Regions from separate parts of the Butyricicoccus sp. AF35-5AC genome, predicted to be linked through region 2. Evidence: predicted binding sites of a transcription regulator. Region 2 holds the regulator's gene; each other region holds the start of a gene.
The links. The regulator NrdR, encoded in region 2, represses ribonucleotide reductase genes. The targets are predictions, from matches to a motif close to CACNANATNTNGTG.

Region 1: nrdD (anaerobic ribonucleoside-triphosphate reductase) is a predicted target of NrdR. The motif match lies at 6,290-6,303, and genes of this name have one in related genera.
Region 3: DWZ82_RS05700 (anaerobic ribonucleoside triphosphate reductase) is a predicted target of NrdR. The motif match lies at 4,670-4,683, and genes of this name have one in related genera.

What each region holds. Positions count from the first base shown of each region.
Region 1 is NZ_QUDX01000005.1:68,391-77,030, reverse strand. Features, by position in the region: gene spoIVA (stage IV sporulation protein A) at 1-1,062, opposite strand, end outside; gene DWZ82_RS08135 (DUF3794 domain-containing protein) at 1,077-2,552, opposite strand; gene DWZ82_RS15155 (hypothetical protein) at 2,694-2,840, shown strand; gene DWZ82_RS08130 (deoxyuridine 5'-triphosphate nucleotidohydrolase) at 2,994-3,509, opposite strand; gene nrdG (anaerobic ribonucleoside-triphosphate reductase activating protein) at 3,526-4,020, opposite strand; gene nrdD (anaerobic ribonucleoside-triphosphate reductase) at 4,026-6,146, opposite strand; gene DWZ82_RS08115 (TM1266 family iron-only hydrogenase system putative regulator) at 6,573-6,830, shown strand; gene hydE ([FeFe] hydrogenase H-cluster radical SAM maturase HydE) at 6,823-7,869, shown strand; gene hydG ([FeFe] hydrogenase H-cluster radical SAM maturase HydG) at 7,942-8,640, shown strand, end outside.
Region 2 is NZ_QUDX01000001.1:486,050-492,538, reverse strand. Features, by position in the region: gene DWZ82_RS02295 (hypothetical protein) at 1-207, opposite strand, end outside; gene DWZ82_RS02290 (HD domain-containing protein) at 301-891, opposite strand; gene nrdR (transcriptional regulator NrdR) at 950-1,405, opposite strand; gene secD (protein translocase subunit SecD) at 1,625-4,015, opposite strand; gene purB (adenylosuccinate lyase) at 4,306-5,736, opposite strand; gene DWZ82_RS02270 (pyridoxal phosphate-dependent aminotransferase) at 6,039-6,489, opposite strand, start outside.
Region 3 is NZ_QUDX01000003.1:91,412-100,051, reverse strand. Features, by position in the region: gene upp (uracil phosphoribosyltransferase) at 1-302, shown strand, start outside; gene DWZ82_RS05720 (hypothetical protein) at 379-744, shown strand; gene DWZ82_RS05715 (GNAT family N-acetyltransferase) at 816-1,400, shown strand; gene nrdG (anaerobic ribonucleoside-triphosphate reductase activating protein) at 1,524-2,033, opposite strand; partial or broken gene nrdD (anaerobic ribonucleoside-triphosphate reductase) at 2,033-2,173, opposite strand; gene DWZ82_RS05700 (anaerobic ribonucleoside triphosphate reductase) at 2,249-4,582, opposite strand; gene fba (class II fructose-1,6-bisphosphate aldolase) at 4,999-5,967, opposite strand; gene DWZ82_RS15845 (hypothetical protein) at 6,023-6,151, opposite strand; gene DWZ82_RS05690 (6-phosphofructokinase) at 6,228-7,469, shown strand; gene DWZ82_RS05685 (hypothetical protein) at 7,570-8,250, shown strand; gene DWZ82_RS05680 (hypothetical protein) at 8,268-8,640, shown strand, end outside.

The DNA of each region.
Region 1 (8,640 bases), on a different contig from region 2:
ACCATGCAGCCGTTCGTACTGCTGTTTCACTGCAGCGAAATCCTCAAGCACATGAATCAAATCTGCGTCATCCCGCACCTGAATGCCGGTCTGCTCGCCGACAATGCCATAGAATACGGTTTCCGGTACGTCCACATGCACGACCGCCGAGCCGCTGCCGAGCGCCATATTGTCCACACTCGCCCGCTCGACGTATTCGTTCTCTTCGAGGGTACGGCATAGCTTCTGTACATCGCGCATTTTTTCTCCGCCCTCGGTGGCTGTGCGGATGCACTGGTAAATGCTGTTCTGCACCGGATGATACAGCGGCAGAGTACCGATATAACGCGGAAGGACAAAACCAATCTCGCAGACCGGAAATTCATACAGCACCTGCTGCAGAATATCTGCAATGCCGCTCTCATCCAGTTCAAGACAGTTCACCGTAATCGGTGCAATCCCGTACTGCGACTGCAGCTCGGCGCATACACACTGTGCTGCTTCGCCGTTCGGCTCTGACGAGTTTACCAGCACGAGAAACGGCTTGCCGAGTGACTGCAGTTCCTCGATTACGCGTTTTTCTGCCGGTATATAGGCTTCACGCGGCAGATCGGTAAAGCTGCCATCGGTCGTCACCACCAGTCCGATGGTAGAGTGTTCACCGATAACCTTGTGTGTGCCAATCTCTGCCGCTTCGGCCAGTGTCATGGGTTCCTCCTGCCACGGTGTAGATACCATGCGCGGTGTATCTCCCTCCATGCCGCCGAGTGCGCCCTCTACCAGATAGCCTACGCAGTCCACCAGCCGTACCCGGCATGCGCCGCCTTCCGGCAGAGCGATCTCCGCCGCTTCTTCCGGCACAAATTTGGGTTCGGCAGTCATAATTGTCCGTCCGGTGCCGGACTGCGGCAATTCATCCCGTGCGCGCTCCCGCTTGTAGGGATTCTCCATATCGGGCAGCACCATAGTCTCCATGAACCGCTTGATAAATGTGGATTTGCCCGTACGAACCGGACCGACAACACCAATATAAATATCACCGCCGGTACGGCTGCTGATTTGATCGTAAATCTGGTTTTCCATTCTCTTCCCGCCTTTCAGTCCTGAATCGGAATCAGCAGCATGGCATTCTGCACATACTCTGCCTCTGCCGGCAAGTCGTTCGCGCAGCGGATCGCCTGCTCGGTCGTATCGCAGTTTTTGGCAATGTCCCATAGCCGTTCTTCGCCGGTGATTTGCCTGAGCACCAGCGTTACGCCGTTATGTCTGCTCTCCTTTGGCTTGATCTCCAGCGCAGAGATATAGCAGAACGTCACGCGCTCCTGTGTTGCAGCAGTGCCGTTTGCGTTGACAGTCAAAAGCAATCCGCGCTCACCCGCCGCTGTGGTGCGTGCTGAAAGTGTAAGATCTTCCGGCTCTCCGACTTCACTATACGGCATGGTCAGCGGTACAATACGCTGCACTGCGCAAAGCTGCTGTTCATCACTCAAATACAGCACACGAACACCGGCTTTGACCTGCAGCTCGCTCTCCGATACGCGCTTTGCGCCGCAGCAGACCGCCTGCGCGGAAATCACATGAGAAACATGCTGTGCAGTCTGCAAAGTCTCACTGCCTTCGGCGGTAAACGGCTGCGCGGACGGCATATTCTGCAATACAGGATGTTCTGCCTGCGCAGCAAGTACCTTGCCGGGCAGATACATATCCTCGATGCAGCGCAGCTTACGCTCCTGCCGCAGCAGTACTATTGCTTGTGCGCTGATGGTGCAGGACAACATGCCATCGGATTCCAATCGGCAGTCTGCCTCGGATACGGTCATATGAACTGCGGTCAGGGCGCCTTCTTCTGCTTCCGGCAACTCGAGAATCTGCGTGAACGGCGTGCTGTTGTTCAGTACGCGCACAGCATCATCCTCCTGCATGGCAAGACAGTGCAGTATCGCTTCACCTTTCACGATGATTCTGCCATGCATGGCGCGGCACTCGGATACCTGCATCGTGCAGTCGGTGTGCAGAAGGGACAGCTCCGCTGCATCCGCAAGCTGTATGTCGTCCAGTATTGTCACCGGATAACTGCGCACCTGCTCCAGCAGCGTTATGCTCTGCAAATGGCTCAGGCATTCTATGCCGTCCAGTTCGACCGATTCTGTCACGTCGCACTCTGCTTTGCAGTAGCCTTCGGTTAAAAAGCAAAGCTGAACGCTGACGCATACCTTGCGGCTGTTCATAGCTTCGGCCTCTACCGCAGCAATGCGGCACACGGTGCTGCAGACAGATTCTGCCGAGACACCCTCGCATTCCTCAATATGCGCAAACGTGACCGGCACGGAGAGCCGACGCAGTTTACCGCCGTTTTCCGGTTCGTACAGTACAGTCGTCTGCACGGTGCCGGATACCAACAGGCGGCCATTCTGCGGAGTCTGGTCCTTGATGGTCGCCGTACCATACGCGCACACGATTCGTCCGATATCCGGAAATGTGTCCGGCACAATCGAATCCGCACTCTCTGTCGCCACAGAGATATGCGCTAATTTCTTTTCATAGTAGCAGATGCTTGTTTGATTCAGTTCCATTGATGCTGCCTCCTTTGGTTTCACCGCTGCTCCTGCATTACCATATGAAGCGCTTGTGTAAAATATGAGCAGATCGTTTTCGCTTTGCTGTCACATTTTCCATCCTCGCTGCTTATACTGGTAACAGGAGCGTGATGCGCTATGTTCTGCCGTGGTCAGGCGATCGGTCTTGCCGTATTTATGTTTGGAACAGGCTTGCTGCTGGGCAGTCTGCTCCCATCCTGTCTGCCGGTGTGGCTGATTGCACTGGCAGTGATCGCGGCAGGGCTGTTCCTGCTGCAGTGCTGAAGGAGGGTAAGGCATGATGAAGGTTGTTGTATGGAAAAGTCCCAAGTGCTTACGCGGGATCCTGTGCTGCCTGTTTCATGTAAACAGGGCATAAGAAAAAGCGCATTCGCAGATAAATCTCTGTGAATGCGCTTTTGGCTGTTTATGGAATTGTTACTTCTTTTCAGTCGTGCTGCCGAAGCCACCGGTGCGTTCACCGTCAGCCTCATCGTCCACGGTGATACCGAACGGCAGGAAAATACCCTGTGCAAAGCCGTCGCCTGCGGCAACCGAGAGGGTTTTGCCCTTGTGATCGTCGCTGGTCATCTTAATGAGAATGTGTCCTTCATTTTTAGCCTCAAAGTAGTCGCTGTCGATAATGCCAACCGTATTGTCAAGCTGCAGACGGTGACGGAAGCCCAGACCGGAACGCGGGTACAGGCTCAGCACCCAGCCGTCCTCGATCATAACGCGGATACCGGTCGGAATAAGGATGGTCTCATGCGGAACAAGCGTAAAGCTTTCCGGCGCAAAAAAATCATAGCCGGCAGAGCCTTTGGTCGCGCGGCGCGGCAGCCGGATGTTCTGATAGACCTTCTTGGCCTCATCCGCGCTGCGGCGGGTAGCCGCGCACCAGTCACGGACAAACTGTTCCTCGGATACCTTGAAAAACTGTGCGATCTGTTGCATAATTCAGCACTCCTTTTTACTTATCGTCATGCAGGACGATACTGTTAGCCGCAAGCGTGCGCGGAACATCGATCACGCGCTGGTTGGCACTGCCGCGCCAGTGAAGCTGCGGATCGGCCTGCACCTGTACAAAACGACCGTCGATCAGCACGTCAATCTGATCGAGAAACGGCAGCCACTTGATTTCCTCCCAGCGATAGCCGGTGTACAGCCAGATGGTCTTGTCCGGAAACTTCTGCCGAATCTCGCGGCACAGCTCGCTGACCTCCTCACGGTTGCCGGGGAAAAGCGGATCGCCGCCGGAAAACGTAATGCCGGAGATATAGTCCTTGCCGAGCTCGGTGAACAGCTCATTCTTTGCTGCCTGATCAAACAGCAGACCGCCTTCCGCATCCCATGTGATGGGGTTGTGACAGCCGGGACAGGCATGTCCGCAGCCGGCCACCCACAGCACAACACGCAGGCCGTCGCCGTTGAGCATATCGTCCTTGGTTATATTGTGATACTGCATTCGTGTTACATACTCTTTCTTTCAGCAATTTCGGCCATCTTGGCATCGTTCAGGCGCGTATCGCCCTTCACGCGAGAGTAGGAAAGATAGCCGTTCATTCTCTCGATTTTGGTAAGGTTGCGGCTGCCGCACTTCGGGCAGACATCCATAGACAGCTCCTCATGACCGCAGTCATCGCAGTACGCGAGTGACAGATTGACACCCTCATAGAAGCCCTTTGCCATGGCGCGGCGCACCAGAGAGCGAATCGCCTCATGGTTGTAGTCAATCGGGTACTTGACATACTGGATCTTGCCGCCGTTGCACAGATTCCAGAAACGCCCCTCAAGATCCTGCTTCTGAATCGGTGTCAGGTCCTCGGTAACGTGGCAGTGGAAGCTGTTGGAGACATACGGACGATCGGAAACGCCCTCGATGATGCCGTATTTCTTGCGGAACTGCTCGACCTGCAAACCGCACAGACTCTCTGCCGGTGTACCGTAGATAGCATACAGATTGCCGTCCTCGTTCTTGAACTGCTCGACCTTATCGTTGATATACTGCAGTGTTTCGAGGGCAAACTGACCGTCCTCGGCAAGCGATTTACCGTTGTACAGTTCCTGCAGCTCGTTGAGTGCAGTAATGCCGAACGACGCAGTAGCGGTTTTCATGATCGGCTTAATCTTGTCCGACGGCTTGAGATGCCCGCCGTAGAAGCCGCCCTCGCAGTACGCCAACGGATTGGTAGATGCACGCATCTCCCCCAGGTATGCATAGGTGCGGATGTGCAGCTTGCGGATAAGCTCCAGATAGTAGTCCAGCACCTCGCGGAACGGACGGCTCTCCTGCTGTGCCTTAGCGTAGATCATCGGCAGGTGCAGCGATACCGCGCCAATGTTCCAGCGGCCGACAAATACCGGCTTGTCGCTCTCATCAGCGGGCTTCATGCCTCCGCGCTCGTACCACGGAGACAGGAACGCGCGGCAGCCCATCGGACTGATGATCGCGCCGTACTTCTTATACATGCTCGGCACATAGCCTTCACCGGTCAGCGACAGCCAGTCCGGATACATTGCACGGGACGAGCACAGGATACCGGCTTCAAATACATCCTCAAGCAGCTTGCCGGGACCGTGCAGGTTCTCATCGTACAGGAATACGATCTTCGGGAACAGGACCGGCTTTTTCTGGCCTTTTTTGCCCTGCCCCTTGCGGCGTACATTCAGCATGGTAATGGAGGCCAGCTTGGCAAAACGACCAGTGCCGGTTCCCATTGTCATGGTGATGAACGGATAGTCGCCGCGGCTGGATGCTACCGTGTTGAACTTGTACTCCCAGCCCTGGAAGCCCTGCTCAAAGTCGTTGAGAATGTCCGCCATAACTTCCTTCTCGACCGTATCAGCATCCAGTCCCAGACGAGTATACTTCTCGGTCAGCATTTTGTAGCTGCGCTCGGCATACGGCTCGAGCAGCAGATCGACCGACGGCACGGTAAAGCCGCCGTACTGCTGACTTGCAGCGGAAAGCACGATATCACCGATCACGTCAAATGCAACATTAAGTGTTTTTGGCTCGTTGTACCACAGATTGCCCATCTCAAAGCCGTCCTTGAGGACACTCGCTACATCAAACAGGCAGCAGTTCATGGTATCGCGGCGTGCCGACATATCGTGGACGTAAATGTAGCCGTCCCGACAGGCCTGCAGTTCCTCGGTGTTCATAAAGAACTTCTGGTACAGCTCCTTGTTGAGCTGATTGAAGATCAGGCTGCGCTTAGTGGAGACCAGCGCGGAATCCGTGTTGGAATTTTCCTTATCGCCGATATACATGATGGACTGGCTTTTCTGGTATACGCTGTCCAGCATGCCGACAAAATCCTGCTTATAGTTGCGGTAGTCGCGGTAGCTTTTGGCAACCTCCGGCTGCACCGACTCAAGTGCAGACTCAACGATGTTGTGCATTTGCCAGATCTGAATCTCGGTCATGTGATGGTCACGGATATAACCCTCGACATGATTGCAGATCGACTTCAACTCATCCTCTGTAAAGTTGTAGAGGACACGGTTTGCCGACTTATTAACGGCGATAACAACCTTCTGGATGTTAAACGGTTCTTTGGTGTGATCCTTTTTGACAACTCGAACCATGTGTTGTTCTTCCTCTCTAAATTTCATATGTTCATCATTATATCATATTGTCCGATAAAAAGCGAACAAAAAAGCACTGCTGTTTACAGGCAAAGCGTAAAAGTGCATACCCATATATCATGTGCCGCTATTGCATTGTACCATACAAGATATAGATTTGGAAGGATAAAATTCGACAAAAATATCATACATATTTTTGCGAAAATAATTCTTTGCATAAAATCGTCGGTTTTGCTTGCGGGTCTGCCGACTATCCTCTATAATAGATGTAGCGATCCTGACAGTAAGCCTCTGCGTCCGCAGATTCTGCATGAAAGGAGCCGTCCATATCGTATTGCAGCGTTTCCTGCACGGAAGCGCCGTTTATATCTGTATCGGACTGCGTCTTTCAGAGGACGCAGTTATTTTTTGTTCCGAGGTGTTTTTATGCAAACAAGAGTTGCCGTAATGGGAATCGTGGTAGAGAACACGGATTCTGTGGAACGGCTCAATACCCTGCTGCATGAGTACGGCAGCTATATCATCGGGCGCATGGGTATTCCCTATCGAGCGCGCAATATCAACATTGTGTCCATCGCCATTGATGCGCCGCAGGATGTGATTTCGGCTTTGTCCGGCAAAATCGGCAATCTGGACGGCATCAGCGTCAAGACCGCGTACTCCAATGTGCAGAGCGATGAATAAGGCGAAGCAGCTCATTGACCGGCTGGAAGCGCAGCACAGCCTGTCAATAGAGGAATACGAATATCTAATCGAAAACCAGAGCGATGAACTGGCAGCCTATGCCGCAGAGAAAGCGGTTGCCTTACGAAAACAGGTATATGGTACGGATGTGTACATTCGAGGACTGATCGAAATCGGCAATATCTGCCGCAACGACTGCTATTACTGCGGTATCCGGCGTTCCAATCCTGCGTGTGACCGCTATCGACTGAGCGAGGCGCAGATACTGGACTGTGCCCGGGAAGGCTATGTGCTCGGCTTCCGCACTTTTGTCATGCAGGGCGGCGAGGACAGCGCATTCTCAGTCGATGTGGTTTGCCATCTGGTACGACAGATCAAAGCCGAGTTTCCGGACTGTGCAGTAACGCTGTCGCTCGGAGAGTTCCCTCGTGAAGCCTATCAGGCGATGTTCGATGCTGGCGCGGACCGTTATCTGCTCCGTCACGAAACCGCCGATAAGGCACATTATGAAAAGCTGCATCCGGCGCAGATGTCGTTTGACAACCGTATGCGCTGCCTTCGTGATTTGAAAGACATCGGCTACCAGACCGGCTGCGGCTTTATGGTCGGCTCGCCGTATCAGACGGCACGAACACTCGCTGAGGACTTAAAGTTCATCGAAAAATTTCGGCCGGAGATGTGCGGTATCGGCCCGTTTATTCCGCAGAAGGACACACCGTTCCGCGATTTTCCGGCCGGAACGTGTGAGCAGACAGTGTATCTGCTGTCACTGCTGCGGCTGATCCAACCGAATTTGCTGCTGCCCGCTACAACGGCGCTCGGCACCATCCGGCCGGACGGCCGCGAGCGCGGACTGCAGGCTGGTGCAAACGTAGTGATGCCCAATCTGTCTCCGCTTGGGGTGCGAAAAAAATATGCACTGTACGACGGCAAACTATGTACCGGTGAGGAGGCTGCACAGTGCATCGGCTGCCTGTCGCGCCGTGTGGCATCGGTCGGCTGCCGGATTGTTACCGCACGCGGAGATATTATCCGATAAGTGATACATTTTAAGGGACTCTGACGGAAAGAGTAATCCTCTGACCGCAAGATAAGAAAGGAAAACGAAAAAATGGCTCAGTACAACCCGAAATCACTCCATGCAGAGGAGTTTATCAACCATGAGGAAATCCTTGAAACGCTGAAATACGCCGAGGAGAACAAACACAACATCGAGCTGATCGACAGCATTCTGGAAAAGGCCCGTCCGCAGAAAACGGCTACCGGCGTACACTGTGCCGGTCTGACGCATCGCGAAGCCTCCGTGCTGCTGGCCTGCGATATCCCCGAGAAGATCGAGGAGATGTATCAGCTGGCCGAGGAGATCAAGCTGGCGTTCTACGGCAACCGTATTGTTATGTTTGCACCGCTGTATCTGTCGAATTACTGCGTAAACGGCTGTGTTTACTGTCCGTATCACGCAAAAAACCGCCATATCACCCGCAAAAAGCTGACGCAGGAAGAGGTTGCCCGCGAGGTTATCGCACTGCAGGATATGGGGCACAAGCGCCTTGCCATCGAGGCCGGTGAGGACCCGGTCAACAACCCGATCGAGTACATTCTCGAGTGCATCAACACCATCTACTCCATTAAGCATAAAAACGGTGCAATTCGACGTGTCAACGTCAACATTGCGGCGACCACAGTCGAGAATTACCGCAAGCTGAAGGACGCCGGCATCGGCACTTACATTCTGTTTCAGGAGACCTACCACAAGCAGAGCTACCTCAAGCTGCATCCGGCAGGTCCGAAGCACGATTACGACTACCAC
Region 2 (6,489 bases):
GTTAGCCACGCGGACACGCTCGTCCAGCAGCGCGACTGCCTGCTCCAGCCTGAAGGTTCGGGTGATGAGGTTATTGTGCTTTTCGACCTTCTTTTCAAGCTGTTCGATGCGGTAATTGACCAGCTTGCCGGAGACGATAATGCCGCCGGCCGTGCCCGCCAGCGTCCCCAGCAGGCTCAGTCCCGCAATGATGATCTCAGCTGACACGTTTTCACCTCCTTGCTTCGCATAAGTGCCTGCACCCATACGCCGTTCGGCGGCGAAAATTGACCACGAATGGTCAACTCGATCGAAATTTTTTTATTTTTCTTTGAGCGCACCCTTTTTGATGTTCGCCTGCAGAATGTTATCCGTCAGCTCATACAGGTACGCCGAGCCTTTCTCCGTGCGGCTCTGGCGGCCGTAGACCTGCTTGGCGGTCACATCGTGGTCGGTCCAGTCGCTGCCGCCGTTGCTGTTGTTGAGCAGGAGCGGCTGCAGATTGTCCATCGCGTGGGCAAAGTGCGCCTCGGCGGTCTCGTCGGCCTCAAATTCGTCAAAAACAGCCATCAGCCCGCGTTTCTGATCGTCCGGCAGGAGCGAATAAATGCGCTGCTTTGCCGCGTCCTCGCGTGCCTTCTGCGTCTTCAGACCGTCGGCGTCGTAGGCGTAGGTGTCGCCTGCGTCAATCTCCACCACATCGTGCAGCAGGCACATGAGCATGACGCGCGCCACATCCACCGGCTCGTTGGAATATTCCTGCAGCAGGTACGCCATGATAGCCATGTGCCATGCGTGCTCGGCGTCGTTCTCGCGGCGGCCGTGGCCGGAGAGATGCGTCTGCCGGAAAATGTTCTTCTCCTTGTCGATCTCGAGAATGAAATTCAGCTGTTTCTGCAGCCGTTCGTCCATAAATCCATCTTCCTTTCGATATGAAAAAACGGGTACAGCCTGCGCCATACCCGCCGAATTATTTATCTTTGAGGAGCGTGTTCAGCTCTTCCATAAAGGTGTTGATGTCCTTAAACTGGCGGTAGACCGAGGCAAACCGCACATACGCGACCTCATCAACCTTACGCAGCTGCTCCATGACAAGCTCACCGATGACCTTGCTGGAAACCTCGCTTTCGAGCGAGCTGAACAGCTTCTGCTCGACGTAATCGACGATCTGTTCCAGCTGCATCAGCGAAACCGGGCGTTTCTCGCACGCCTTCACCAGACCGTTGAGCAGCTTCTGGCGGTCGTACGCCTGCCGGGTGCCATCGCGCTTGATCAGCATAAGCGGCATGCGCTCCACCGTCTCGTAGGTGGTAAAGCGTTTTCCGCAGTGGAGACATTCACGCCGGCGGCGGATGCTGGTACCCTCGTCCGTCGGACGGGAGTCCACGACCTTGCTGTCTTCAAAGCTGCAAAATGGGCACTTCATCGTACTTCCCCCTTGTGAACACCGCTTCACGCGCGTGGTTTGTTATCTGTCTGCTGTTATTATACTACGTGGGGTGCTGTTAAGTCAATTTTTTATTGTGATAAAGCGGCACCTTTTCCTGCACTGCCCTATCCGGTCGGCTCCTTTTCTGCACCGGTCACCCTGTGCCGATAAACAAACGCAAAAAAGGCACCCGAACGGGTGCCTTTTCGATAGTCGTTAGATCTTGCGGCGGCGGCGGAACTTCTTACGGAAGAAGCCCCACAGACCGGTAGACAGCATAACGGACGACCAGCCGCCGGCCAGGATACCGACGATCAGCGGCAGGGTGAACTGCTTGAGCGACGGAACACCGAGGATGTATACCATGCCGATGGTGAACAGCGTGGTAAGGGTGGTGTTGATGGTACGGCCCATGGTCTGCCAGATGCTCTTCTCGCCGATGACCTCAAACGGCTCCTTGCGCGCGGTGCGCAGGTTCTCACGAACGCGGTCGAATACGATGATGGACGCGTTGATGGAGTAGCCGAGGATGGTCAGTGCAGCAGCAATGAAGTTGCTGTCGAGCGGAATCTGCAGCAGAACGTAAACGCTCAGCATAACAAGCAGGTCGTGAACCAGGCAGCAGATCGCAGCCAGACCACTGGTCAGCTCGAAGCGGAAGGTGATGTACACCAGCATCAGCAGGATTGCAAGGATCGAGCAGAGGAATGCCGAACGCTGCAGGTCGCTGCCGACAGAAGCGGATACGTCGTTGTTGTTGAGGATATCGGTATCGGCAAGGCTGTACTTCTCCAGCATCTTGTCGATCACGGCAGCACGCTGCTCGGAATCGATCGAGGTGGAGCGGATCAGCACGTCCTCGTTGCCGTCACCGGAGGAGGTTACAGAGGATGCGTCCACGCCGGTTGCGTCCTTGAACAGATCGCTGACCTCGGTCTGGATATCCTGCGTAACAGCGGTATGCATGTTGAACTCCATCTCGGTACCGCCGGCAAAGTCGATGCTCAGGTTGAACAGGTTCTTGCCGAACGGCAGCAGGATCAGCGCGACAAGGCCGGTAGCGACCAGTACGACAGAGATACCGCCGAAGATCTTGAAGTTCTTGAGGATCGGGAAATGCTTCTTCTCTTCCTTGCGCTCGCGCAGGCCGTAAGCCTTCGGATTGCGGATGTGGAAATCCACCATGCGTCTGAGCAGGAAGTGCGTGATGGTCAGCGCGGTGAACATCGAAACGATAACACCAATGCCCAGCGTGGTAGCGAAACCGACGATCGTGCCGGTGCCAAGGAAGAACAGCACGCCACACGCGATCAGGGTGGTGATGTTGGAGTCCAGAATTGCGGTGAACGCACGCTTGAAGCCGGAGTCAATAGCGCTCTTGACGGTCTTGCCGGCAGCCATTTCCTCCTTGATGCGCTCGAAGATAATGACGTTTGCGTCAACCGCCATACCGATGGACAGGATGATACCTGCAATGCCCGGCAGGGACAGGTTTACGCGGATCAGGCTGAACAGCAGCGCCTCGATAACCATGTAGAAGCACAGAGCGAAGCAGGAAACAACGCCCGGAACGCGGTACATGATGATCATGAACAGCATAACGAGCAGCAGACCGATCATACCTGCCTTCAGGCTGGAGCTCATCGCGTCAGCGCCGAGCTGCGGGCCGACAGAGCGAAGCTCTACCTGCTTGAGCGAGAACGGAATCTGACCTGCGTTGATGAGGTTTGCCAGCTCGGTCGCGCTGTCGCGGGTGAACGAGCCGGAGATTACGCAGCTGTCGCTGTCGATCTTGGAAGAAACGGACGGTGCGGAAATAACCTGATCGTCCATGACGATAGCCATCACGTTGGTGCCGTCAGTGCGGGCCGCGATGCTCTCGGTCGCTTCAGCAAACTTCTGCTTGCCCTCAGAGGTAAACTGTACCTCTACATAATGGGTATCCGCAACTTCGTTGCCGGTCGGGCGGCCATAGCCGTAAGTAGCTTTCTTAACGTCAGAGCCGGTCAGCCACTCCTTGCCGTCAGCATCAACAAAGGTGAGCTGTGCGGTGGTGCCGAGGGTCTGTACGGCCTCCTCCGGGTTGGTGATCTGCGGGATTTCGACCGTTACGCGGTTGTCGCCGCTGAGGGATACGGTAGCCTCGGTAAAGCCCTTACCGGTCAGTCGCTGACGGATGACCTTCTGTACCGAGTTCATGTCGTCGGACAGGTTGCTGGTGTCGTAGCCGTCCGGGATTTCGGCCTCGTATACGATACGGGAGCCGCCGACCAGATCCAGACCCAGACGGATACCGTTGTCGGTATCGAGTACGCTCGGGATGATGGCCTTCAGACCGGAGTCTGTCGTGTCTGCGGAATCGGTCGAAGCCGAGTCAGCAGAGGTGTCAGCAGACGCATCCGTGCTGTCTGCCTTGTTGTCCGCCTTGTCTGCGCTGCTGTCGGTAGACGAGGTGTCGCTCGTATCCGTCGCAGACGTGTCGGACGTTGCCGTGTTCCGGAACGGCATGGTCCAGCCGCCCGGAATGTACACTCCTGTTACCGCCGTCACGCCGAGGAAAATGATGATCAGCATGACCGCGATAAAGGAAGTTACACTCTTTTTCACTTGCAAGTGCCTCCTTTATTTTTTTGTTACACAACTGATTTAGTATACAGCATAATAGCCAAAAAGTCAATCATTCTGCACATATTGTATAACAATTCCGCGCCTGTGGCGCGTGTGCAATAGAATATCCCGCCGTGCGGGATATTCATAAAAAGGCAGGGCGTGTACCTGCCTTTTTATACAAGTAAGCATATTTGTGTGCCGCGTGCGACGCGCAAATATGCGCCCGGGATGTATCCGCGCTGTGCGCGGTACATCCTGTCTCGTTTCAGACTGTAGTCTGAAACGAATCAAAGGTTGATCTCTACCTTTACGTCCTCACCGGTGAGGTACGGTGCGATCGCCGGACGAACACACTCGTTCAGGAACTCGTCTACCTGAGACGGGCAGCGGCCGATGTAAGCGGACGGGTCGAGGTGCTCGAGGATCTGCTCACGGGTCATACCGAACATCGGGTCACCGGCAATGCGGTCAACCATATCGTTCTCCAGACCCTCCTCCTTGATGCGCTTGCCCGCAGCCATGGAGTGCTCGCGGATGCGCTCGTGCAGGTCCTGACGGTTGCCGCCGCGCTTTACGGCGTCCATCATGATGTTCTCGGTTGCCATGAACGGCAGCTCGTTCATAACGTGTGCCTCGATGACCTTCGGGTAAACGACCAGACCGGAAACGACGTTGATCATGATGTTGAGGATTGCGTCAACGGCAAGGAATGCCTCCGGCACGGAAATGCGCTTGTTCGCAGAGTCGTCGAGCGTGCGCTCGAACCACTGGGTAGCCGAGGTGAACGCCGGGTTCAGGCTGTCGCAGATGACGTAGCGCGCCAGTGCACAGATACGCTCGGAACGCATCGGGTTGCGCTTGTACGGCATGGCGGACGAGCCGATCTGGTTCTTCTCGAACGGCTCCTCTACTTCCTTCAGGTGCTGCAGCAGACGCAGGTCGGTTGCGAACTTGGAAGCGGATTCTGCGATACCGGCGAGCGTTGCGAGCGTCTGCGCGTCGATCTTGCGGGAGTAGGTCTGGCCGGAGACCGGAACCACGCCTGCAAAGCCGAAATCGTCGGCAATGCGCTTCTCCAGCTTCTTAACCTTGCTCTCGTCGCCGTCAAACAGCTCCATGAAGGACGCCTGCGTGCCGGTCGTGCCCTTGCTGCCGAGCATGCGCAGGTTTTCGATGCGGTATTCTACCTCATTCAAATCCATCAGCAGCTCGTTCATCCACAGGGTAGCGCGCTTGCCGACCGTGGTCAGCTGTGCGGGCTGGAAGTGGGTGAAGCCGAGGGTCGGCTGGGACTTGTGCGCATCCGCGAACTGCGCCAGCTTGTCCAGTACGGTCGCCAGCTTTTTGCGAACCAGCAGCAGACCCTCGCGGATCTGGATGATGTCGGTATTGTCGCCGACATACGCGCTGGTAGCGCCGAGGTGGATAATGCCGGCCGCCTTGGGAGCCGCCTTGCCGAAGGTGTAAACGTGCGCCATAACGTCATGGCGTACCTCCTTCTCGCGCTGACGGGCCACATCGTAGTCGATGTCGGTCAGGTGCGCGGCCATCTCGTCCACCTGCTCCTGCGTGATCGGCAGACCGAGCGCCCGCTCCGCCTTAGCCAGCGACAGCCACAGCCGACGCCAGGTGGAGAACTTCATATCCGAGGAGAAGGTGTAGAGCATCTCCTTGGAAGCGTAGCGCGAAGAAAGCGGGCTTTCGTACACGTTGTTCATGTTATTCGTCCTTTCCGGTGTGTATTTTATCCAAATTATAACGAAATAACGGACTTGTATGGTATCTAATCTTCCATAACAGTCCGATTTTAGTTTAACACTTTGCACCGGTCATTTCAAGCAAAACCGACCGATTTTGCGCTATCTTGTAGCAATAAACAAAGTTTGCAGCGGTTTCGCCGTTAGATTTTGCGTCCTCCCCTTTTTCCTGCACCGCCTGCGCGGTTCAAGTGCCCCAGAGGTTCGGTGCAGAAACCAAAAAGCAGCACCCTTTTCAGAGTGCTGCTCGGAATTACGAATGCTTACGCGTTCTTAATAAACGCCTCGAGGCGGTCGAGACCCTTGTCAATCTCGGTGAGCGAGGTCGCATAGCTCCAGCGGACGAAGCCCGGCGCGGCAAATGCGGTGCACGGAACGGTCGCAACCAGACCCTTCTCAAGGAACAGCTGCGCGAAGTCCTCGGCGCTCTCGATGACCTTGCCGTACATGGTCTTGCCGAGGAAGCCCTTCATGTTCATCATAACATAGAACGCGCCCTCCGGCTTGATGCAGGAAACGCCCTCGATCTTGTTCATGCGCTCTACCAGATGGTCGCGGCGCTGCTCGAACGCCTGCTTCATCACCTGCATATCCTCCTGCGGGCCGGTCAGCGCGGTGATGGCCGCCTGCTGGGAAATGGTGGACGGTGCAGAGGTGGAGTGGCTCAGGTAGTTCGCCATCACCTTGGCCAGCTGCGGATTGGACGCGCTGTAG
Region 3 (8,640 bases), on a different contig from region 2:
AGCCGATCGAGTATTACTGCAAGCTGCCGAACGACATCGAGGAGCGTGACGTACTGCTGCTCGACCCGATGCTGGCTACCGGCGGTTCCGCTATCGCTGCGATCGACGGCCTCAAGCGCCGCGGCGTAAAGCACATTAAGCTGATGAACCTCATCGCTGCTCCGGAAGGCGTTGCCGCTGTTCAGAAGGCACATCCGGACGTTGAGATCTTCGTTGCCGGTATCGACGAGAAGCTGAACGACCACGGCTATATCGTTCCGGGTCTGGGTGACGCCGGCGACCGTATCTTCGGCACCAAGTAAGCAATATACCGCTGAATTTTTCGGTATCTGCAGTACAATTTCACACCGACCGTTCCTGCAGAGGAGGGTGAACCGTATGACATTTGATGGCATCAAACGCTTTTCTCCATACTGGAATTTTGTCCTTTGCTATGGTCTTGTGACGGCGGTCGGGCTGATCCCCGGTCTGCTGTACGGCAACGAAATGGGGTACTGGCTGCTCGGCTTCTGGCTGATCCTGCCGTTTTCGGCGTTGCTGTGCACATTTCGGGCGGCATACCGCGCCCTGCCGCGATACGGTCTGATGCCCGTGTTCGTCGGCCTGTGGGCGATTGTTCTGCCGCTTGCCACGTTCCGCTCGACTGAGATGCAAAGCCTGTTTTACGGGCTTGTTCCCTCGCTGGTCGGCTTAACGCTGGGCGTACTGGTGCGCAAATTTGTATTCTGGTATCGAAACAGATAGAGACACTTTTAAGGACACTTTTGCGGTGCGGCTTTCGAGCCGCACCGTTTTGTTGGGAGAAAATTGAACCTATGCAATTTTACGAACTAAACTCCAGCCGCATGGACTACCGCGAGCTGAGTGCGGACGACCTCAACCTGCTGACGCCGCTCCTGCGCAGCGAGGAGACCATGCAGACGCTCGGCGGCGCACTCTCCTACGAGCAGACGCTGGACTGGCTGGTGGATACGCTGCGCCGCTATCAGGCCGAGGGCTGCGGCTGGCTGCTCGCACTTGATAAGCCGACCGGCGTTCCCGCGGCTCTGTGCGGCCTGACTTACGAGCAGGTCGGCGCGGAACGCGTGCTGACCGCGAACTGCATCGTCCGGCATGAGCTGCGCGGCATCGGCGTCGGCCGCGAGTGCATCGCCGCGTGCCTGCTGTACGCGTTCGAGTCCATGCACGCCGACGAGGTCAGCACCTTCGTGCAGAAGGATGATCTCGCAGGACTGCATACTGCCGTTGCCTGCCGTATGCAGCCGACCGAAAAGGTCAGCCATACCGCCTTCGGCAAGACTGCACCGTGTGTACGGTGTGTGGTCCGGAATCCGCACCTCGCGGAGAAGGCAAAATCAGAAAATGAACTGTCGGAAGATGAAAAGAGCACCGAAACGTGAGTTTCGGTGCTCTTTTATTATCATTTTGTGCGATACACATTGTTTAGCAATGGTGCATGCGGTTTACACGGTGCGCCCGCGCGGCATCAGGGCAGATTCCGCTCGCTTCGCAAGCGACCAGCCTCACCGATACTGCTCCGCCCAGACAGCCTCATTCGCCTCCAGCGACTTCGGCACATCCAGTACCCGCTGGTTCGCGCTGCCGCGAAACCGCAGCTCGATGTTCTTCTCCGCCATGATAAACGGCCCGTCTACCAGTAAATCCAGCTGCCCGAGCAGCTTTTTCACAAACGGATCGCTCAGCTCCAACAGCTGCTCAAACGTATAGCCCGAGTACGCCATCAGGTGCTTGCCCTTGCGCTTCAGCTCCACCGCAAGATAATACAGCGGCTCCGCCTTACAAAACGGCTCGCCACCCGAGAACGTCACACCCTTGATGAACGGATTGCGGCACATATCCTTCAGCAGCGTGTCCAGCTCAATATCCTGCCCGCCCTCAAAGTCGTGCGTCTGCGGATTGTGGCAGCCCGGACAGCCATGCGGACAACCCTGCACAAACAGCGTATAGCGGAAGCCGGGGCCGTCCACAATGGACTCCCCGACTGTACCTGCAATGCGAATTTTACCTTCCATCAGGCGGTGTGCTCCTGACGCATGGAGCAGCAGCTCGGAACGCTGTGCTTTACGCGGTCGTGCTCCTCCGCGCGCTTGCCGTTGTTGAAGCGGTCGAGCGTACCTACCAGATAACCCGTAATGCGGCGGATACGTTCAAAGCCTACACCTTCACCAATCATCGGCTCCTGTACAGCGATATTCTTAGTTTCCATGATAGAATTCTCCCTTTCCTGTCACTTTTTGACGATTTTCAATGTATTCGGCTGACGGTCGGCTTCTTCGGCGGGGTCGCCGTGATAGCCGATCGTGGTGCTGTTGCAATTTTTATACAGTCCCAGCTTCTGCAGCTTGGACAGCGGAACGCCTTCGCCCTCGCGGCGGCCGCAGCGCGGACATACTTCGCCGATAATGCCGGTATAGCCGCAGATCGGATCGCGGTCGATCGGGTGGTTGATCGCGCCGTAGCCGATGCCGGCTTCCTTCATCGCCCGAACGACAGCCTCAAACGCTTCGAGGTTCTGCGTCGGGTCGCCGTCCAGCTCAATGTAGCTGATGTGGCCTCCGTTGGTCAGCTCGTGATACGGTGCCTCGCGGGCGATCTTCTCAAACGCCGAAATCGGATAGTAAACCGGCACATGGAAGGAGTTGGTGTAGTAATCACGGTCGGTAACGCCCGGAATCGTGCCGTATTTCTCACGGTCGATCTTGACAAACCGGCCGGACAGACCCTCTGCCGGGGTAGCGATCAGCGAGAAGTTGAGGTGGTATTTCTCGGTTGCCTCGTCCATGCGCTGACGCATGTGACCAACGATTTCAAGACCAAGGTTCTGCGCCTCGTCGCTCTCGCCGTGGTGTACGCCGATGAGCGCCTTGAGGCACTCTGCCAGACCGATGAAGCCGAGCGTCAGCGTTCCGTGCTTAAGCACCTCGCCAACCTCGTCATCCGGACCCAGCTTTTCGGAATCCAGCCATACGCCCTCGCCCATCAGGAACGGGTAGTTGCGCACGCGCTTGCCGCACTGGATGCGGAAACGGTCGAGCAGCTGATCGATTACGAGGTCGATCTTGCGGTCGAGATCCTCGAAGAACCAGTCCAGATCGCCGTGGCTGCGGATTGCGATGCGCGGCAGGTTGACCGACGTGAACGACAGGTTGCCGCGGCCGTAGGTGATCTCACGGGTCGGATCGCACACATTGGACATAACACGCGTGCGGCAGCCCATGTAGCCGACCTCGGTCTCCGGATGACCCGGCTTGTAATACTGCAGGTTAAACGGCGCATCGAGGAACGAGAAATTCGGGAACATACGCTTCGCGGAAACGCGGCATGCCAGCTTGAACAGGTCGTAGTTCGGGTCGCCCTCGTTGTAGTTGACGCCTTCCTTGACCTTGAAAATATGAATCGGAAAAATCGGGGTCTCACCGTTGCCCAGACCGGCCTCGGTCGCAAGCAGCAGCTGCTCCATGACCAGACGGCCCTCCGGAGAGGTATCCGTGCCGTAGTTGAGCGACGAGAACGGAATCTGCGCACCTGCACGCGAGTGCATAGTGTTCAGATTGTGAACCAGCGCTTCCATCGCCTGATAGGTGCCCTTGCGTGTCTCCTTATCCGCGTACTTGCGAGCAAACTTCATGCACTTTGCAACCGTCTTTTCGTCAAGCGTCTCGGAAAGTGCCTTAGCCATCGCCTCGTCGTAGCCGTTGCCGCCTGCCAGACAAGCCCACTTGCCGGTCTCCTGCTCAACACGCTCGGTCAGCGCACGCGCATCGACCTCGTTGTTGTCGTCCTCACCGAACACCTCGAGGGCCTTGGCGAGATTGTCGCGGAACAGCTTGCGGAAGGTCTTGCGCACACCCGGCGCCATCGAGTAATCGAAGTTCGGCACGCTCTGACCGCCGTGCTGGTCATTCTGATTAGACTGGATAGCAATGCATGCCAGCGCAGAGTACGAACGGATGTCGTTCGGCTCACGCAGGAAGCCGTGACCGGTGGAAAAACCGTCGCGGAACAGCTTCAGCAGGTCAATCTGACAGCAGGTGGTGGTCAGCGTCAGAAAATCCAGATCGTGGATATGGATATCGCCCTCGCGGTGCGCCTTAGCATGCGCCGGATCGAGGATAAACATCTCATAGAACTGCTTGGCGCCCTCGGAGCCGTACTTGAGCATGGTGCCCATCGCGGTATCACCGTCGATATTGGCGTTCTCGCGCTTGACGTCGTTCTCGAGCGAGGACTTGAACGTCAGATCCTCGTACACCTTCATCAGACGGGTGTTCATCTCACGCACGCGGGTGCGCTCGTTGCGGTACAGGATGTACTTCTTGGCCGTGCGGGCATGTCCGCTTTCGATCAGAACCTTCTCAACAGTGTCCTGCACCTGTTCAACGGTGGGAGTTTCGGTTCCAGCAGTCTCCTCCAGCGTTTTTTCGACCTGCTCTGCCAGCTCCTGCGCCATATCGTGATCCTGGCCGCCGGAGGCCTGTGCTGCGCCGAAAATTGCATTTGTGATCTTGTCGATCTCAAAGGGAGCCATGCGCCCGTCCCGCTTGACGATCTGCTGAATCATAAAGAAAAATCCCTCTCTCATACAAAAACCGCCTAACGGCGATTTCTTGATTATTTACTAAATTATGTAGTGGTGCATTCAATATCGCACAACATCTTGTGTCTGCTTATCTCTTGCTTATATATTCTACCGCCGAAACACCGCCCTGTCAAGGCGCTAAATTCTTTTTGGCACATTTGCAAGAAAAGCACTATTTTTATTGGAGCATTCTCTAAACTTTTCCTCTTGACTCGAAAAATTTATCAGAAAAGCGCGACAAATTCCACAAAGTTTCTCCTTTATTTTCTCCGTGGTAATTTCTCCCGCAAAAAAGCAGATACACTATATATGGTATCCGTTCTATTCCCCATCGCAAGACGAAAAAAGAACCCCGGAACAGGATTCCGAGGTTCTTTGGTTTCGATCAGAAAATGATCTTATGCCTTGCCGTTGCAGCCCAGAACATTGATCAGCTTGTGGGTAACCATGTCCTTGACAGCCTGACGAGCCGGCTTCAGGTACTGGCGCGGGTCGAAGTGATCCGGATGCTCAGCGAAGTGCTCGCGGATAGAAGCGGTGATAGCCAGACGAATATCGGAGTCGATATTGATCTTGCAGACGGACAGCTGTGCAGCGTGACGCAGCTCTTCCTCCGGAATGCCGATTGCATCCGGCATCTTGCCGCCGAACTTGTTGATCTTGTCAACAAACTCACGCGGTACGGAAGAGGAACCGTGCAGTACGATCGGGAAGCCCGGCAGACGCTTGGAAACTTCCTCGAGTACGTCGAAACGCAGCGGAGGCGGAACCAGAATGCCCTGCTCGTTGCGGGTGCACTGATCCGGGGTGAACTTGTAAGCGCCGTGAGAGGTGCCGATTGCGATAGCCAGAGAGTCACAGCCGGTGCGGGTTACGAACTCCTCAACCTCTTCCGGATGGGTGTAGGAGGAATCCTCAGCGGAAACCTTTACGTCGTCCTCTACGCCAGCCAGGGTGCCGAGCTCAGCCTCGACAACAACGCCGTGAGCGTGAGCATACTCTACAACCTTCTTGGTCTCCTCAACGTTCTCGTCGAACGGACGGGAGGAGCAGTCGATCATAACGGAGGAGAAACCGCCGTCGATGCAGGACTTGCAGGTCTCGAAGTCCGGGCCGTGGTCCAGATGCAGAGCGATCGGAATGTCCGGGCACTCCTTAACAGCAGCCTCTACCATCTTAACGAGGTAGGTGTGGTTTGCGTAAGCGCGTGCGCCCTTGGATACCTGCAGGACTACCGGAGCGTGCTGCTCCTGGCAAGCCTCGGTGATACCCTGAACGATCTCCATGTTGTTCACGTTGAAAGCGCCAACAGCGTAGCCGCCGTCGTAAGCCTTCTTGAACATCTCAGTAGTAGTAACTAAAGGCATGGGAATACTTCCTTTCTGATAAAAACTGAATCTTAAAAATTCTGCTTTTATTCTATCAGTTAAGCATGCTAAAATCAAGTCCATATCCAAAAAATCCTGTCATTTTTTCGCCGAATTCCTGCGGCAACTTTGCCAAAATTGCCAAACCTGCCGAAAACGCAGGATTTTCATTGATTTTTTTCATATTATATGATACTCTTTATGAGTAAGAAAATGCATGGCACAGCTCTGCGTTTTAATTTGCTTAGGAGGTTTTATCAATGAGTGAACTGAAAGGCGCTTGCGTCATCGGTCAGTCGGGCGGCCCGACTTCCGTAATCAACTCTTCTGTTCTGGGTGCGCTGGAGGCAGCACTGGACAATCCGTCCATCACCCGCGTATTCGGCATGGCACACGGCATCAAGGGCCTGCTGAACGACGACCTGTATGATATCGACAAGGAAGACCGCGACGAGCTGGCTCTTCTGCGCTACACCCCGTCCTCTGCTCTGGGCTCCTGCCGCTACAAGCTGGCTGATCCGGATGTTGATGACACCGATTACAAGCGCATCCTCGAGATCTTCAAGAAGTATGACATCCGTTACTTCTTCTACAACGGCGGCAACGACTCCATGGATACCTGCAACAAGGTTTCCAAGTATATGATGAAGTCCGGCTACGAGTGCCGCGTAATGGGCATTCCGAAGACCATCGACAATGACCTGTTCGGCACCGACCACTGCCCGGGCTTTGCTTCCGCTGCTAAGTATATCGCTACTTCCTGCATGGAGATCTATCAGGACGCTCGCGTATACGACACCGGCATGGTCTGCATCGTAGAGATCATGGGCCGTCACGCTGGCTGGCTGGCTGGTGCTGCCGGTCTGGCTACCGCTATGGGCGCAGGTCCGGATCTGGTTTACCTGCCGGAGACCGACTTCGACATGAAGAAGTTCCTGGCTGACGTAAAGCGCATCTACGACGAGAAGGGCAACTGCCTGGTAGCTGTTTCCGAGGGTATCCACTACGCTGACGGCTCCTTCGTATCCGAGGCTAAGACCTCTGCTACCGACGGCTTCGGCCATGCACAGCTCGGCGGTCTGGCTTCCATGCTGGCTGACACCGTTAAGAACGAGCTGGGCTGCAAGGTTCGCGGCATCGAGCTGAGCCTGCTGCAGCGCTGCGCTGCTCACTGCGCTTCCAAGACCGACGTTGACGAGTCCTATATGTCCGGCAAGGCTGCTGTTGAGAATGCAGTTGCAGGCAAGACCGACTACATGCCGGGCTTCAAGTGCACCCGTGACGAGAACGGCTACAAGTGCGAGATCGAGCTGCTCCCGCTGTCCGAGGTTGCCAACACCGAGAAGAAGGTTCCGCGTGAGTGGATCAACGAGGAAGGCAACGGCGTAACGCAGGAGTTCGTTGACTACGCTCTGCCGCTCATCAACGGCGAGAACGTTGGCCCGAAGGTATCCGGTCTGCCGCGCTTCGCTAACCTGAAGAAGATCAAGGCTGAGGCTTAATCTTTTCGGTTTAACTGAACAGAGCGTGCCTTGCGGTGCGTAATCAAAACGGGTAGAGCCGCAAGGCTCTGCCCGTTTGCTTTTAAGAGGAATTTCCTGTATGAATCTTTTTCAATCCAAGAAAAATCTGCTGCTGCTCGTATCTTCGGTCATCGTCTGGGTGGGCGTGTGCCTGCTCGCCATGCACTGGAACACCGTGTATGACGGTGCCGTCGGCGGGCCTCCCACCTATCTGTGGGTGTTCGCGCCGGTTGCGCTCATCTTCAACATTTTTATGAACAGCAGACCCAGTAATCCCGACGGCAGGGACCACAGCCGCTGGGCGCAGGCGCTGCTCGTCTTTCTGGTGGCGCTGATGCTGTTTATTGCCCTGCTGTCCGGCATGAACCCGCTGTATGAGATCAGCTTCTGGTGGATTGCGGCGCTGATCGTGCTGTCCTTCATCGGCCTGCTGATCGGCAAGTGCATGAACCATCCTCTGCAGGAGGCTTCGCTGCGGCAGTCCGCCTATACCATCTTCCTGCTGTACCTGTCCTACGCCATCGCGCAGCTTGGCATGATCGCCGTGCTGCATCCGGTGTCCGTTGACGAAATCATCCGCACCGGAGAAGCGGCTGGCGGTGCAAGCGGCGAATATGTCGGTCGGCTGACCAGCGATACCGCAGAGCACCCCCTCGGCGTGTATTTCTTCACCAGCGCGGATAAATCGCAGTGCTACTACTACGATGTGCTGACCGGCGAAGCCACTGACGATTATCACAGTTCCTACAAACCCGCTTAACAAATCGAGGTGTTCCTATGTTTGAAATCATCAAGGACCCGACCTTTGCCGAGCGCAATATTCCGCTCGGTATCCTCGAAGTCACCTATCCCGACCGTTCTGCATGGAATATAACGAAATTTTACGACCTTGTTCACGCAGAACTGGATGCCCTGCGCGAAAAGTATGCCGACTACGACCGCAAGGCTGTTTTCGGTGAAAATCCGTATTTTCGCTTCTTCAAGAAGTTCAAGAAAACCTATCCGGTCATGCAGCAGTTTGAATCCGTGATGTTCAAAGGCCGTCCCTTCCCGGAGGACGACCCGGTGATGGGTGTTCCCTTCCTGCTGGAGCTGACCACGTTCGTACTCTCCGGCACGCATGACATCGACCGCATGGACGGCCCGCTGA